4 regions of the Lysinibacillus sp. FSL P4-0201 genome follow, and region 2 is predicted to be linked to each of the others. Evidence: riboswitches for the same ligand, from Rfam matches in the RefSeq annotation. Region 2 holds a riboswitch; each other region holds the start of a gene.
The links. Region 2 has a riboswitch for S-adenosylmethionine ahead of MKY76_RS20730 (bifunctional homocysteine S-methyltransferase/methylenetetrahydrofolate reductase). Riboswitches for the same ligand answer to the same signal wherever they lie in the genome.

Region 1 (4,215 bases), 1.1 Mb from region 2:
GTAATGCCTAATTCACGATTAATTTTTAACAACAATTCAAGAATGGCTTCCGTTGTCTCAGGATCAAGTGCACTTGTTGCTTCGTCACTAAGTAAAATCTCTGGTTCCTGTGCTAAGGCACGTGCAATAGCCACACGCTGTTTTTGACCACCTGAAAGTTGATTTGGGTAACTATCTAGTTTATCTGTTAAACCGACAATTTCAGCATACTTAGCTACTCGGTTTTTTACTTCCGCCTCTTTATAGCCTAGTAGCTTTAAGGGAACTGCAATATTATTGTAAACTGTTGCTGTTTTTAAGAGATTAAAGTGCTGGAAGATCATCCCGATTTTTTGGCGTGTTTGACGTAATTCGTGAAGAGAAAGGGTCGTAATGTCTACATTGTCTATCACTACTTTTCCTGCTGTAGGACGTTCTAGTAGATTAACGCAACGAATGAGTGTACTTTTACCAGCACCACTATAGCCGATTACACCATGAATTTGTCCCCTTTTTACGTGAAGGTTGATGCCATCCACAGCTTTTATGATGCCTTTTTTCGATTTAAATTCTTTTGAGATATTTTGTAATTGAATCATGCGATTGTTTGCTCCTTTCTCAACCTTCTAAAAAGCAAGAATCTGCTCGTCTTCCCATTGGGGAATTTCAGCAGATTCTTCGGCTTTATAGAAGCTTTCTGAACATATTACCAGCTAGGGATTACAGAACCTTTGAATTCCTCTTCGATGAATTGACGCACTTCGTCAGATTGGTAAGCCTCAACGAACTTTTTAATTGTTGGATCATTTTCATTTTCAGCACGTACAACAATATAGTTCACGTATGGAGAATCAGTAGATTCCAATAAAATAGAGTCATCTTTAGGGTTAATGCCAGCCTCTAGTGCAAAGTTTGTATTAATAGCTGCTACATCTACTTCACTAAGTTGTTTAGGAATTTGAGCTGCCTCTAATTCAATGAATTTTAAATTCTTTTTGTTTTCTTCTACATCACGGATCGAGGCTGTTAAGTCTGCACCCTCTTTTAACTTAATATAGCCAGCTTCCTGTAAAACAAAGAGGGCACGTGCTCCATTCGTTGGGTCATTTGGTAAGCCAAACGTTGCACCGTCAGGAATGTCATCAAAGGATTTATATTTTTCTGAGTAGATACCCATTGGATTTAAAATCGTCTTGCCCACTGGTACTAAATCTGTATCATGGTCTTTATTAAATGTATCTAGGAAAGGCTCGTGTTGATAGCTGTTCGCATCAAGATCACCTTCAGCTAAGGATGTATTAGGTAAAACATAGTCAGAAAATGATTTTAGTTCTACTTCTAGCCCATTTTCTTTTGCTACTTTAGCGGCTACTTCTGCAATTTCTTCGTGTGGACCAGAAGTGACGCCTACAACGATTTTCTTTTCATCAATTCCTTCAGCTTGGCTTTTACTATCTTCTTTAGAGCCACAGCCTGCTAAAGCTGCTACTAATGTTAAACTTGCTAAACCTACTAAAAATTTATTTTTCTTTTTCATGAAAATACCTCCAAGATTGTTTTTATCGGTTTTTTGAAAATAAAAAAACTCTCTTACAAATTAAGAGAGGCTCATGAAAAGATGTCCTCTCTTATCTATCAAACGAAGATCGTTTGCAGGATTTAGCACCTTCCTATAAAAAGGAGGTTGCCGAGCTTCATAGGGCCAGTCCCTCAGCTACTCTTGATAAGAGATTTATAATATTTTTTTGTAATTCCGATAGAACTAATATAATTTATAGGGTATAGTAAGTCAATAAATAATTTTTAAATTTTTTATATAATTATAATATTTCGACGCAAAAGAGGGATAACAATGTCTGTAAGAGTTAATTATGGTATAGGTTCATTTGGTAAGGTTATTAGTGCTCGTTTTCTAACGGGAACAGATATCATTGAAGGGATTGAAGCGCTTTGCGAAGAGAATAGCATAGAGTCAGCAACAATTGTAAGCTGTATTGGCAGCTTTCAAAAAAGCAGCTTTGTTTATTTAGTGCCAGATGCAACAGCTCAAATTCAAGTTCGTTTTAGTGATGTGATTGAAAAAGAGGGACCATTAGAATTTATTCAAGGTTCAGGTGTGGTGTGTAAGCGAGATGGTGGATATGAGACACATTTCCATGGTTCTATGAGCGATCAATGGGGTGTTGTATCAGGTGGGCATTTAATAAAAGGGGGCAACCCTGTTATTACTGCTGACATCGTGTTGGCAGAGGTACAAGGGATTCAACATATTCGAAAATGGGATGATGAAACAGGTCATGTTCAATTTTATCCATTAGAAAATGGTTTAGGGCAACCAAGGAAAATTGAAAAATAGTAATAATCCTGTAGCTAGGGATAGCTACAGGATACGGCGTCATTATCTTTTAAACAATTGTAATTGCTCGATTCTATGGATTGCTTCATGTAAGCGCTCCTCACTAACCAGCAATCCTACGCGTACATAGCCTTCACCATATTGACCGAAGCCATTACCTGCTGCTACAGCGATATCAGCTTTTTCGAGCAAAAGATCAGCAAACTGTTCACTTGTATAGCCTAGTGGTACAGGGAGCCATGCGAAGAAGGAGCCTTTTGGAGCCGTAACATGCCAGCCAATTCTTCGAGCTTCTTCAATGAGTACATTGCGGCGACGCTCATAAGTAGCTCGTAGTTCATCCGCACATTGTTGGGAAGCCGTCAGTGCTACTGCTGCGGCTTGTTGAATGGCAGGGAATTGACTACAAAACAGATGATCCTGAATTAGATTAATAGCAGCAATAATCTCGGCATTCCCTACAGCGAAGCCTATACGCCAGCCAGCCATATTATAGGTTTTCGATAATGTATACATTTCAACTCCTACTTCTTTTGCACCCTTTGCTTGAAGGAAGCTAACTGGTTTATTACCGTCAAATCCTATTGCCCCATAAGCAAAATCATGTGATACGATAATATTGTGCTCCTTCGCAAAGCGAATGGTCTCTTCAAAAAACGCAAGTGATGCTGTACCACCTGTAGGGTTGTTCGGGTAATTTAAGTAAAGAAGCTTTGCTTTTTCTTTCACTTCATCAGGTAATGCATGATAATCAGGTAAGAAATCATTTTCAGCAAAAAGGGGCATTACTTCAAAATTGACGTCTCCTAGTACAACACCTGATAGGTAATCTGGATAGCCAGGATCTGGTAAGAGCATCGTGTCACCAGGGTTTAACACAGCTAAAGGTAGCTCAACTAGACCAATTTTTGTTCCACCAAGAATCGCTACCTCTGTATCTGGATTTAGTTCTACCTGATATTCACGTAGATAAAAGTCCGCAGCAGCTTGGCGTAATTCAGCGAGACCTCTAAAAGGTGAATATTTGTGGTTTTGAGGATTTTCAGCTGCTTCCTGTAATGCTTGAATGATGTGAATAGGCGTTGGCTGATCGGGATTTCCTTGCCCAAGGTTAATGACATCACGCCCTTCTTCTAGAGCCAAGTTTACTTTTTGAACGAGTGCTGCAAAAAATTGAGTGGGTAGTTGCTGTAGTTTTTTAGAGAATTCCATGCATGATCACCTTTTTCAGAATATAATAATTATTATTGAAGAATATGAAGCAAATAGTATTACTTTTTCTGTTAATTGTCTAGAGGAGGAATAGAGATGAAAATCGGTTGTATTCAATTAAATGTTGGCTTTGGCAAAGTTGAAGAAAATTTTGAACGTGCCGAGGATAAGATTCGTGAAGCTGCAAAAAATAGGGCAGAAATCATAGTGTTACCTGAAATGTGGAATACAGGCTATGCTTTAGAGAAACTGCCTGAGCTAGCAGATATCAATGGTGAGCGGACAAAGACCTTTTTGGCTAAACTTGCTAAGGAACTTGATGTACATATTGTAGGGGGCTCTGTTTCAACAAAGAAAGGCGATAAATTTTATAATACGATGTATACCTTTGATCGTAATGGAGAACTTGTTGGGGAATATAGCAAGGCACATCTTTTCCGTTTAATGGACGAGCATCTTTACTTGGAAGCAGGGGATGAAATGAATCGTTTTGCTTTAGATGATATTGAAGCTGCTGGTGTCATTTGCTATGATATTCGCTTCCCAGAATGGTTACGTGCACATGCATTACAAGGAGCAAAGGTATTATTTGTACCAGCGCAGTGGCCAACTCCAAGGATTGACCATTGGAAAACGTTGCTACAGGCTCGTGCAATTGAAAATCAATG
Region 2 (4,215 bases):
TACGAGTATATTGGGAGCCATGACAGAAGCAAAAGATCAAAATGAGTGTATGGCAACAAAAATACAAGCAATTGTAGGCATATTAAGTGAATTAGGCACTTCATTTACTGAGGTAACAAATTCAGCTGAAAAATTAGCGAGCTTTGCGCAAAATTTAAAAGGATAGACTACTAACATTTACATTCTATTTTTCATATTTTTAGACGTAATAAACACTATAGTACCTATTTAAATGCTTGTTGTGAAGTTATCGCTATAGAGGATCAATTTTATAGAGATTCAGAAAGTAAGAGCTATTTCACTGATGAAATAGCTCTATTTTTGCTAAATTTGTAAAGGATTTAACGTAATTTTCAATGAAAAAGGATTATACTGTAGAAAGAATGAATAATAGGGGCGGTTATGATGAAAACAGTTGTTGTTTTAGGCGGCGGTATTACAGGACTATGTACAATTCATTATTTGCAACGTCAAGTGAAGGAACATAATTTAGATGTTCGTCTAGTGCTTATAGAAAAAAATACATATTTAGGAGGCAAATTATATTCAGCACATGAACAAGGTTTCATCATGGAAACGGGTGCTGATTCTATTGTAGCCCGTCATCAAGGCGTTATGGAACTCGTGCAGGAGCTTGATTTTGAGGCGGAATTAGTTTACAACGAAACAGGTATTTCTTATATTTATACGAATAATGAGTTACATGCTATTCCGGCAGATTCAACTTTCGGAATACCGATGAGTGTAGCATCCTTAGAGGAAAGTACACTTATTTCCGAGCAGGGAAAAAAAGAAGCGTTGAAGGATTTAACATTGCCAAACAATGGCTTCACAAAGGAAAGTTCTATTGGTGAATTTTTAACTTACTATTTAGGAGAGGAACTGGTGAAAAACCAAATTGCACCAGTCCTTGCAGGTGTTTATTCGGGAGATTTACATCAGCTTTCTATTGGCTCTACTTTACCGTATTTAATTGATTATAAGAATGATTTTGGAAGTATTATTAAAGGCTTTGATGCGAATCGTGAGCAATTTGTTAAAGCAGCGAACAAAAAATTTATATCCTTTAAAAATGGTTTATCTTCTTTAATTGATCGACTTGAACAGACCTTATCCGATGTAGAAATTATCAAGGGTGTTACTACACTAAATGTTCAAAAACAAGATAAGAACTACACAATTTCCTTAGCTAATGGTGAAATTATTGAGTCAGATTATGTCGTTTTAGCATTACCGAACGATACTGTACAAAATCTGCTACAGGATGAATCTTTAAACCGCTATTTTGACCAATTTACGACAGCGTCAGCGATTACTATCTATTTGGGTTTTGATGTGCCAGACGCTAAATTGCCAGCAGATGGAACGGGCTATATTGTTTCCCATAATTCAGACGTAACTTGTAATGCGGCAACTTGGACTAGTCGTAAATGGAAGCATACATCGAAAGAAAATAAATTACTTGTGCGACTCTTTTATAAGAGCATCAATCCAGCCTATGAGCAACTACGCGCCATGACGGATGAAGAATTGGCAGCAGTTGCTTTAGAAGATGTGAGAAAGAGCCTAGGAATAGAGGAGCAGCCAACCGTTGTAAATGTAACAAAATGGATTGATCAAATGCCTAAATATGATCTAGCGCATCGTGAAGCATTACAAGGATTACTACAAGAATTACATGAGAAATATCCTAATTTATCGATTGCAGGGTGCTCGTATTTTGGCGTAGGTATTGGTGCTTGCATTCAAAACGGGAAAAAAATTGGTGAAGAGCTTGCAAAGGAACTTGCCAATTTCTAAGGTTTTAAGTGGAAAAAAACTTTGTTATGTGAAATAGTCTTGACTCATTCGTCAGTAAACGATATGATTCTTTTAATTATTTAAAAAATTCATACTTAATTCTTATCAAGAGAAGCAGAGGGACTGGCCCATTGAAGCTTCAGCAACCAACTTTATTGTCAGGTGCTAAATCCAGAAGACCGTTGAGTCGAAGATGAGAAGGAACAACAATGATGAATCGTTAAAGCCTTCTTTTTTTATGAAAGAAGGCTTTTTATTATATAGAGACATAGGAAGAGAGGCTAATTTTATGGGATTGCTTGAAAGGTTAAAAACGCATGTATTGACGGCAGACGGTGCAATAGGCACAGTGCTATATGGCTATGGATTGGAGTATTGCCATGAGGAAATGAATGTTCAGAGACCCGAGTTAATTGAAAAGATTCATAGAGAATATATTGCGGCTGGTGCTGACATCATTCAAACGAATACGTACGGTGCAAATGCCATTAAATTAGCTCGCTATGGATTGGAATCACGTGTCCAACAATTTAATGAAGCTGCTATCACCATCGCAAAACGAGCAGCGGCTGATGGCGGTCAATTTGTTTTAGGAACAATTGGTGGTATTCGGGGAATTCGTAAAAGTGATGCAACCTTGGATGAAATATTAGCGACTATTGAAGAACAAGCAAGCGTCTTACTTGCAGGGAATCCAGATGGCCTTTTACTTGAAACTTATTATGATTTTGAAGAATTAACAGCAACCTTAAAGATGCTACGAGAAAAAACAAAATTGCCGATTATTGCACAAGTTTCTATGCATGAGCCCGGTGTTCTACAAAATGGGTTGTCTTTAAATAATGCTCTCCATGAGCTTGAAGCCCTAGGTGCTGATATTGTTGGTGTCAATTGTCGACTAGGTCCACACCATACAATTCAGGCATTTGAAGGTGTAGAACTTCCTAATAAGGCATTTATGTCGGCCTATCCAAATGCATCACTTCTGGACTTAGAGGATGGGCGTGTCGTTTATGAATCAGAAGCTGATTATTTTGGTCGAGCGGCTGTTGAATTGCGTGATCAAGGTGTACGTTTAATAGGGGGCTGCTGTGGTACAACACCCAAACATATTGCAGCAGCAAAGAAGTATTTAGAAGAGTTATCACCGGTTCAGGAGAAGCTTGCGAAGCCTAAAAAGATTGAGATTGTTCGGGAAGCGGAGCCAACAAAGTATGAGCCTCTTCATGAAAAAGTTAAACGTGAACGTTCTGTCATAGTAGAGTTGGATACACCTAGACATTTAGAGATTGATGGGTTCCTTGAAGGAGCAAAGCAATTATATGATGCAGGTGCAGATGTAGTTATGATGGCAGACAATTCATTGGCCTCTCCACGTATTAGCAATATTGCAATGGGCGCATTGTTGAAGAGCTCACATGGTGTACGCCCACTAACTCATATTACATGTCGAGACCGTAATTTAATTGGTCTACAATCTCATTTAATGGGGTTAAATGCTTTAGGTATTCATGATGTGTTGGCCGTTACGGGTGATCCAACGAAAGTAGGAGATTTCCCAGGTGCGACAAGTGTTTATGATGTATCTTCCATGGAGCTAATCCAATTAATTAAGCAATTAAATGAAGGGGTCTCTTTCTCAGGTAAGCCACTTCGTAAAAAAGCAAATTTTTCAGTTGCTGCTGCATTTAATCCAAACGTCCGTGTGTTAGATCGTGCTGTGACACGCTTGGAGAAGAAAATTGAGCATGGGGCAGACTACTTCATTTCTCAACCAGTATATACGAAAGAGAAAATTGTAGAGATTTATGAGGCAACAAAGCATTTACAAGCTCCAATTTACATCGGTATTATGCCTGTTACGAGTTATAAAAGTGCTGAATTTTTACATCATGAAGTGCCAGGTATCAAATTATCTGAAGATGCCTTAACAAGAATGAAAGCATGTGGAGAAGATAAAGAAAGGGCAACATTGGAAGGGATTGCTATTGCCAAAGAATTAGTAGAAGTGGCTACGCAATATTTCAATGGGATTTACCTTATTACACCATTTTTACGTTACGATGTGACACTAGAGTTGATGAAATATATAGAGCAATTGGATGAACAGAAAAAAGGAGTAAGTATACATGGCTAAGCACTCGATTGAAGAGCAACTAGAGAAACGTATTTTAATTCTTGATGGCGCAATGGGAACAATGCTACAAAATGAAAATTTATCAGCAGAGGATTTTGGTGGCGAGGAACTTGATGGCTGTAATGAAAATCTTGTGCTTACTAGACCAGATGTTATTGAAAAAATTCACCATAAATACTTAGAGGCAGGCGCAGATATTATTTGTACAAATACATTTGGTGGGACGCCTCTTGTGTTAAATGAATATGATCTTGGCACAAAAGCAGAAGAAATTAATA
Region 3 (4,215 bases), 2.3 Mb from region 2:
CATTTGAAATTGAATTTGATTGGTATACAGGTACAGAAACACCGAGAAAAATGACAATTGAATAATAATTGGCAACGAAAATCCACTTCTCTGATGAAGTGGATTTTTCCATATTGTTGAATTAAAGATCATGTCACTAGCTAAAACTTTTTTTAGCAAGGTTGGGGTGATTTCGCTCCAGGGTCTCCTCTGTAACGCTAAATCCACAGGAAAGCAAGTAGCCAGCATCAGAAATTCTATTGATGGTTTTTCAATACTTATGTAAAGAGGCTGGAGCAACAGTGTTTCAGCCCATAAAAATACCGAGCTATCCACTAAAACGCTTACGAAGTGTTTTGGAATAGTTCGGTTTTTTTATCATGTTTGTTAATTTAAAGATTATTCAGCTTTATGAAGGTCCCAGTTAGTTATGGCCCAGCCTTTTCTCATTATCGATTTATCCAATAAAAAGCACCAGGGCAAACTAAAGTTTCCTTTGTTCGTTTAGGATCCTTTAATGTCACACCAAATGGTCCCTCTTTGACATGACCAAGTGTCATTGTCATCGCGCTCTCTTCCTCATAGAAATCTAAGCGCATATTCGGTAGCTGTAGTGACAAATACTGCTCATGTTGCGTAGGCACTGGTAGCTGTAACACCTCTTGCCACAGCTTAACTGTTGCCTGCATGTCCTTGACGTAGAATTGGACGGATTCCATCGTTATAGCCTGTTTGACATCAATGGCACCACTTGCCTTTAATTGAACCAAACGCTCTTCATCTTCCTCCGCCCATTCAATCAAAAATGGAAAATCAATTGGCAGATCTGGCTTACCAAAATGCAGTAGCTTCCATTCTACCACAGTGCCATCTGGTCTTGTTCTGCTACATGCATCTGGTCCATATACTTCATAGCCCAATGCTCGCAAGCGTCGACCCTCTTCCTCAATATTTTTTGTGCGCAGAGCAATTCGAGAAAATCCCTGGCGCTCTTGATCACGTTTAAACGTATAATGTAGGGAATATGGGTATTGTGCCGCTTGCTCAAATAAATCACGATCATAGATAGCAATTTGTTCAATATAGCTTAAGCCAAAGTAGCTTAACGTATTATAAGTCCCCCACATCGTGTGCTGCCCACCATTCACTGTATGGACATTTCGTTTATTGAAGAAAACCTTTATATTTTCTGGTGATTCCACTTGATGAACCAAATGATCAAAATATAAAGTCATGGCCATTCCCCTTTCTTTCCCCATTACCTTTACCTGTATGTTTGATTAGTTTAAAATTTACTCAAGAAAAGGAGTTACTAGTAGGATATGAAAAAAAGTTTCGTTTACCTACAAACTCCGTTCACTAATTTCATAAAGAGGTGATTTGAATGACAGATTTAGTAGCTGCTTTTAAATTGGCATTAGGTAATTATCCTACAGGTGTAACAGTTGTCACGACATGTCATGACACAAAACCGATTGGCTTAACCGTCAATTCCTTTGCATCTGTTTCAATCGACCCGCTCCTTATTTTATGGTCACTCGATAAAAAATCTCAGCTCCATCCTTATTTCACGACTGCGCCAAATTTTGCGGTCAATATTTTAGCGAGTGATCAAGAGCATTTATGTACACTATTTGCCAGTAAAATCCCTGATCGCTTTGCACAAGCAAAATGGTCAACTTCCTCTTTAGGACTACCGATTTTACATGATACAGCAGCTAATTTACAATGTAAAACATTTCAGCAAATCGATGCTGGCGACCATACCATTTTTATTGGGCAGGTCGTAGACATTACAAATGCTCAAAAAGAGCCTTTGCTTTATCATCGCCGTCATATCGGTCCCATACCAAAAAGCTTTTATAGCTAGCCTTTACACAAAAAAAGGGCCACTTGTAAGCACAGGAAATCCTTCATGCTTATAGGTGGCCGTTTGACATAAGTTCTACTGAAATCATTGTTATTTTTTCTGCGGAAATCTCTGCTTTTCAAGCCTATTAATTTGCACAATCACACCATCTTGAATCGTAATATGCACTTCACCAAATTCAAGATTTTGAATCGCCTTCGCAATTGCCTCTAGTTTCTTATCATCTACTTTTACTGACTGAGCCATACGAAACACCCCTTCTTTCTTATTCCTTATTGTTCATAAAGAGGCCAACGCATCAAACTGATTGATAGCCCCTCCTATCTCTCAGACACCATCTGTTGGATTTGGCACCTGTTTTTCGGTTGCCGAGGCTTCATTGGGCCAAGTCCCTCCACCTCTCTTGATAAGAGTACTGCGTTTCTTGAAAATAATTCTATAATTCCGCTATAGGAATGTCAATACAAAATATTAGAAAACCTAGTTGAATACTATGCAATATGTCGTTTAGATTAAAAGACTCCCTAAACCTAAAGTATTTTATGCCTAGTCAGTGAGAAATAGATGGCAATCCATTAATTTATTACGAGCTCCATTTCCTCATTATGAATTCAAGTGGGCCTCGATGATGTTTAGCCCTCCACCATACAGAAACAAAGACACATCCTAAAAAGTAACAGCAGGCATACAGCATGGAAAAAGCAAGTGTTTGGTTCTCCAGCTTTTGGCAAACAATTAGTATTCCAATGCCTATAAAAACATGGCCAACATAATGCGTTAAAGACATTTGTCCTGTTAATATGAAAGATTGAATAACTTTATTTTTACATGTCTCTACAAGATAGATGGAGCCAACAATGATGACAATAGCCGAAGCCGAATTAGATAGGACATACATCATATTCGGTGGAATCGGTCCTGTATCAAATAAATACAATGCACTCTCTACATCTAATAAATGAATGGTTGTCATCTTAATGAATAACGTTGAACAAGTCTCAGTCATGATGACTAACAATAAACCTATCACCAGTAAGTTTTTTCTTAATGTATGATTTGTTAAATCTAATGTGCCCACTACCATACCTATCAGAAAGAAGCAAATCCAGGGGAATAGTGGATGATAGCCATTAAACATCAAATTTCTTATAAATCCTGCTGGTGTCCAAAAATCAAGATACTCTAGTAGCACATATGTTGGATGCCAACCAGCAAGGTAACTAAATTGAATTTGAAGCCATTGTGAAAGGATGAGGATGACACCGATTATGAACATCATCCTTTTCTGAGATTGGGCAATCAAACATGCGGCAACAAACATATACACGCCATAATAATGTAATATATCTCCTGTCCAACCGACCGCATATAGTACTATCCCTATCACGAATAACAAAAATGACCTCTTCCACAAAGTAAGTCGATTCTCGCGAAGAAGCATTGGGTCCTTAGTCTCTCTAGCGTGACGAGTCATTAAAGCTGTCCCTATTCCTGCTAGCATGACAAATACGGCCGAAGCACGTCCCTCGAAAAGATGTTGGAAGGCAATTAACCATGTTGAACCATTCGTTGTAGAACCTGTTATGACGCCAAAATTGACAATGAACATGCCAAGCATGGCGAGAGCTCTTGCAAAATCAAGACCTTCAATGCGCCGATCATCATTTCTTTTTGTCATCTTTGCCCCCTTGGATAGCGCTATGTACAGCCTCCTTCCAAATAGCCCTATAGTTCAATTGGTTGCCTGTTAACATGAAATTACCGATATTATCATAGACGAGGGCTAGCATCTGTGCCTTCGCTTCTATATGTGGAGTATCCTCTAGCACGCCTAGCTGTACGCCATATCGTAGGATAGCAACAAAGCTCGTTAAAAAGCTGGTTTCTAGCTCTACTAATTGTCTTTTATAGTTTTCATCGCGGGCCGCTAATAGTACATATTGATTAAATATTTTATTAAAATAAGGGTCCTTGTCCTGTGCCTCAATAGATTTATAGCCTAGCTTAAGTAATTCCTCCTTAAAATTAGCAGAAGAAAGCTCTTTATAATCCACAGCGACATCATGTTGAATTTCTTTGTACAATTCATCAAATATGAAAGCGATTAATTGATCTTTTGATTGAAAATAATAGTAAATGGCTGGTTTTGAAATACCGACCTCTGTAGCAATCATTGCTAAGCTTGTTTTTTCAAATCCATTTTCCGCAAACATCCCATAAGCAATTTCTATAATTTTGTGAAAAGTTTGTTCTTTATTTCCCATTATTACCCTCCTTTTTTACCGACCGTTAAGTAAATATTATAGGATGCTAACCTTTTAGACAAGAAAAAACTGTGTAGAAATATTTCTCTACACAGTTCACAT
Region 4 (4,215 bases), 460 kb from region 2:
GTAAAAAGGCACAGAAGTGGTTAAATGAGCATGAGGTTTCCTATGAAGAGGTACATATCGCAGAGCAACCTCCCACTAAAGAAGAATTAACAGCTATTTGGCAAGCTAGTGGACAGCCTTTGAAAAAATTTTTTAATACCTCAGGCATGAAATATCGTGAGCTTGGTTTAAAGGACAAGTTAGCAGAAATGACGGAGGATGAGCAGCTTGAGCTACTTGCTTCAGATGGCATGTTAATTAAACGTCCCATCGTGACAGATGGAAAAAAAGTTACTTTAGGTTTTAAAGAAGTAGATTTTGAGCAAGCTTGGAAATAACCGTATTAAACCTTGTATTTATAGGAGAAGTATGGCACACTGAAAGTGAATATATTACATATTTATGGAGGGGTTTTTTGCATGAGCACACCTAAAGACTTACGATACTCTGAAGAACATGAATGGGTAAAAGTAGAAGATGGAAAAGTACGTATTGGTATTACTCACTTCGCACAATCTGAATTAGGAGATATCGTATTCGTTGAGCTTCCACAAGTTGGCGACGAAATCAAAACAGATGATCCATTCGGTAGCGTAGAATCAGTAAAAACTGTTTCTGAATTATATGCACCAATCTCAGGTACTGTAGTTGAAGTAAATGCAGATTTAGAAGATAGCCCAGAATTCGTTAATGAATCACCATATGAAAAAGCATGGATGATCGTTGTTGAGCCTGCTGACGCATCAGAAGTTGAGAAACTAATGACAGCAGAGCAATACGAAGAAATGATCGCTGAATAAGACAAGCCATAATCGAAAAACGTCGGAAACTACCGGCGTTTTTTGTTATATAATGACTTATAAGTGGGGATCTCTAAATGGAGGTGGCGTAATGTTCGAGGGAAAATGCTTGATAGTAGAAGGGCGCTCAGATAAGCTACAAATTGAGCCTATTTTGAATGAGAATGTTACAATACTATGTACGAATGGTACAATTGGTGTGCATCAATTAGAAGAACTACTGGATCCCTATGAGGGCTGTGAGCTATTTACTTTTTTTGATGCAGATACTTCTGGTGATAAGCTACGTGCATTAATGGACAGACATTATCCAGAGGCTGAGCATCTGCGCACAATGCCAACATACAAGGAAGTAGAAACAACACCAAGAAAAGTGCTAGCAATGATCTTACTGCGTGCACATTTTTCAATCCATAATGAATATATTTTGTAAGGTTGCGTGAGTAAATGGAAGAATGGTCAATAGAGCAGTGGGAAGCGGCTAAACAGTCGGGAGAGAAAACTGCATTTTATTTATATACACCGATGTGTGGAACGTGTGCAGTGGCATCTAAAATGATGTCCATTATTGAGCAATTACTGCCACAGCTACAAATTGGTAAAGCAAATATCAACTTTTTGGAACACATTGCTTATGAGCATCAAATTGAAAGTGTTCCATGTCTACTCATCAGTGATGGCGGAAAAGTGACAGAAAAGATTTATGCTTTTCAATCCGTACCATTTTTATATGAATTGTTAAAAAAATCAATTGACTGAACTTTACTAGCGTGGTAAAGTATCAAATATATTACTAAAACATTAAATATATCGAACTCTTATGAAGAGTGGCGGAGGGAAGTGCCCTATGAAGCCCGGCAACCATCACAATGTGAAAAGGTGCCAAATCACCCAAAGATTTTTCTTTGAAAGATGAGAGAACGGTTTAACGTATCATACGTGACCCCTTCTACTTGTCTGTGAGTGAAGGGGTTTTCTATATGAGAAAAGGAGTATTCGCTATGATCCAGCTTCAAAATATTACAAAGAAATACAAAACAGCAAATGGCGAATTAACGGCAGTCAAAGACGTCAACCTTACTATTAATAAAGGTGAAATTTTTGGCATTATCGGCTATAGTGGTGCTGGTAAAAGTACCATGATTCGTTTATTAAACGGTTTAGAGAAACCGACAGCAGGAACAGTAACGGTGAACAATCAAGAATTTTCATCGATAAAAGGGCAAAAGCTTAGAGCAGCTAGACAAAAGGTAAGTATGATTTTCCAGCATTTTAATTTACTTTGGTCAAGAACAGTTGCCGAAAATATTGCATTCCCTTTAGAAATCGCAGGCTTCCCAAAGGCTCAACGTGAAGCGCGTGTGAAGGAATTAATTGCCCTTGTAGGCTTAGAAGGGCGCGATAAGGCATATCCATCCCAGCTTTCCGGGGGACAAAAGCAGCGTGTAGGAATTGCACGTGCATTAGCGAATAATCCAGAGGTTTTACTATGTGATGAGGCGACATCCGCACTCGACCCTGAAACAACGGATGCCATTCTTGATTTACTCGTAGATATAAATGAACGCTTAGGCTTAACAATCGTCCTGATTACCCACGAAATGCATGTCATCCGCAAAATTTGTCATCGTGTAGCGGTGATGGAGGCAGGCGAAATTGTGGAACGTGGTGAGGTATTACAAGTCTTCCAAGCCCCACAGGCGGCTATTACTAAGAAATTTGTATCTCAAATTACAGACACTAAGGAAACACAGGATACGGTAGCACAAATTAAAACAAACTATCCAACTGGACAACTTGTCAAATTGATTTTTGTTGGTGAAAAAACAGAACAGCCTGTCATCTCACATCTTGTGAAACAATTTGATGTAGAAGTAAGTATTGTTCACGGAAATATTTCGCAAACAAAAAATGGTGCATATGGTACATTGATTGTGCAAATTGATGGCTCTCAGACAAACGTCACTGAAGCCCTTCGTTATTTAAATACAGTGGAAGTACAGACGGAGGTGATTGAAAATGCTAACTAATCTCTTTCCGAATGTAGACTGGGAAAATATGTGGCAAGCTACGTATGAAACTTTATACATGACAGCTATATCAACGGTTGTGACATTTATTCTTGGGTTAGTCATTGGTATTGTTCTATTTCTAACTAGCCCCAATCAGTTATGGGCAAATAAAATCGTTAACTTTTTAACAGGATCACTCGTTAATATTTTCCGTTCCATTCCATTTATCGTATTAATTATTTTATTAATTCCATTTACGAAGTTTTTACTAGGTACAATTCGCGGTGCCAATGCGGCGTTACCTGCTTTAATTATCGGTGCAGCACCGTTTTATGCTCGTATGGTATTAATTGCGTTACGTGAAATTGATAAAGGTGTGATTGAAGCAGCCCGTTCAATGGGAGCAAAAACTTCTACGATTATTTGGAAGGTATTGGTTCCGGAATCATTACCAGCTTTGATTTCTGGTATCACTGTAACGGCTGTTGCTCTTGTAGGATATACAGCGATGGCAGGAATTATTGGTGCAGGTGGTCTTGGTAACTTAGCTTTCTTAGACGGCTTCCAGCGAAATCGCCAAGATGTGACATTAATGGCAACTATTTTGATCTTAGTAGTCGTATTTATTATTCAATGGATTGGTGATTTAATTACCGAGAAAATTGATAAACGCTAGCAAGAAAAAGGGGTTATTCCGGTTTTTACCGCTAACATATTTTAAACAAATAAAAGGGAGTGTCATAAATGAAAAAGTTATTAGCAGGATTATTTTTATCAATACTTGTACTAGCATTAGCAGCTTGCGGTACAGATAAAAAAGAAGATGAAAAATCAGCATCTGGCGATCAAACAGATAGCAAAGAAAACGTAACATTAAAAGTAGGTGCTTCTAATACACCGCACGCAGTTATTTTAGAAAAAGCAAAACCGATCTTAGCTAAAGAAGGCATAGACCTTGAAATTGAAACGTATACAGATTATGTTCTACCAAACCAAGATTTAGAGTCAAAAGATATTGATGCAAACTATTTCCAGCACATTCCTTACTTAGAGCTACAAATTAAAGACAATGGCTATGATTTCGTTAATGCAGGTGGCGTTCATATTGAACCAATCGGTATTTACTCTAAAAAATATAAAACGTTAGAAGACCTGCCTGAAGGCGCGACAATTTTACTTTCTAATTCAGTATCTGACCATGGTCGTATGCTGTCATTGCTAGAGGCTAAAGGCTTAATCAAATTAAAAGAAGGCATTGATAAAACAGCAGCAGAATTAAAGGATATTGAAGAAAATCCTAAAAACTTTAAATTCGATGCAAATACTGCCCCAGAAATGCTTGTACAAATGTACGAAAATGATGAAGGCGATGCAGTACTTATCAATTCTAACTTTGCCATCGATAACGGTTTAAACCCAATTGA

Region 1: it holds a riboswitch for S-adenosylmethionine, as region 2 does, so the genes downstream of both, MKY76_RS02705 (MetQ/NlpA family ABC transporter substrate-binding protein) here and MKY76_RS20730 (bifunctional homocysteine S-methyltransferase/methylenetetrahydrofolate reductase) in region 2, are expected to answer to the same signal.
Region 3: it holds a riboswitch for S-adenosylmethionine, as region 2 does, so the genes downstream of both, MKY76_RS08505 (YezD family protein) here and MKY76_RS20730 (bifunctional homocysteine S-methyltransferase/methylenetetrahydrofolate reductase) in region 2, are expected to answer to the same signal.
Region 4: it holds a riboswitch for S-adenosylmethionine, as region 2 does, so the genes downstream of both, MKY76_RS18390 (methionine ABC transporter ATP-binding protein) here and MKY76_RS20730 (bifunctional homocysteine S-methyltransferase/methylenetetrahydrofolate reductase) in region 2, are expected to answer to the same signal.

The regions. Positions count from the first base shown of each region.
Region 1 is NZ_CP151995.1:547,060-551,274, forward strand. Features, by position in the region: gene MKY76_RS02700 (ATP-binding cassette domain-containing protein) at 1-578, opposite strand, end outside; gene MKY76_RS02705 (MetQ/NlpA family ABC transporter substrate-binding protein) at 686-1,516, opposite strand; SAM riboswitch class I at 1,605-1,709, opposite strand; gene MKY76_RS02710 (PPC domain-containing DNA-binding protein) at 1,832-2,335, shown strand; gene MKY76_RS02715 (pyridoxal phosphate-dependent aminotransferase) at 2,378-3,547, opposite strand; gene MKY76_RS02720 (carbon-nitrogen family hydrolase) at 3,644-4,215, shown strand, end outside.
Region 2 is NZ_CP151995.1:4,110,041-4,114,255, reverse strand. Features, by position in the region: gene MKY76_RS20740 (globin-coupled sensor protein) at 1-166, shown strand, start outside; gene MKY76_RS20735 (protoporphyrinogen oxidase) at 406-1,800, shown strand; SAM riboswitch class I at 1,900-2,000, shown strand; gene MKY76_RS20730 (bifunctional homocysteine S-methyltransferase/methylenetetrahydrofolate reductase) at 2,090-3,937, shown strand; gene metH (methionine synthase) at 3,930-4,215, shown strand, end outside.
Region 3 is NZ_CP151995.1:1,743,915-1,748,129, reverse strand. Features, by position in the region: gene MKY76_RS08520 (amphi-Trp domain-containing protein) at 1-65, shown strand, start outside; gene MKY76_RS08515 (VOC family protein) at 429-1,214, opposite strand; gene MKY76_RS08510 (flavin reductase family protein) at 1,364-1,849, shown strand; gene MKY76_RS08505 (YezD family protein) at 1,940-2,095, opposite strand; SAM riboswitch class I at 2,167-2,262, opposite strand; gene MKY76_RS08500 (heparan-alpha-glucosaminide N-acetyltransferase domain-containing protein) at 2,433-3,527, opposite strand; gene MKY76_RS08495 (TetR/AcrR family transcriptional regulator) at 3,511-4,113, opposite strand.
Region 4 is NZ_CP151995.1:3,654,986-3,659,200, reverse strand. Features, by position in the region: gene MKY76_RS18410 (arsenate reductase family protein) at 1-317, shown strand, start outside; gene gcvH (glycine cleavage system protein GcvH) at 399-779, shown strand; gene MKY76_RS18400 (hypothetical protein) at 871-1,212, shown strand; gene MKY76_RS18395 (thioredoxin family protein) at 1,227-1,538, shown strand; SAM riboswitch class I at 1,595-1,698, shown strand; gene MKY76_RS18390 (methionine ABC transporter ATP-binding protein) at 1,781-2,809, shown strand; gene MKY76_RS18385 (methionine ABC transporter permease) at 2,799-3,467, shown strand; gene MKY76_RS18380 (MetQ/NlpA family ABC transporter substrate-binding protein) at 3,536-4,215, shown strand, end outside.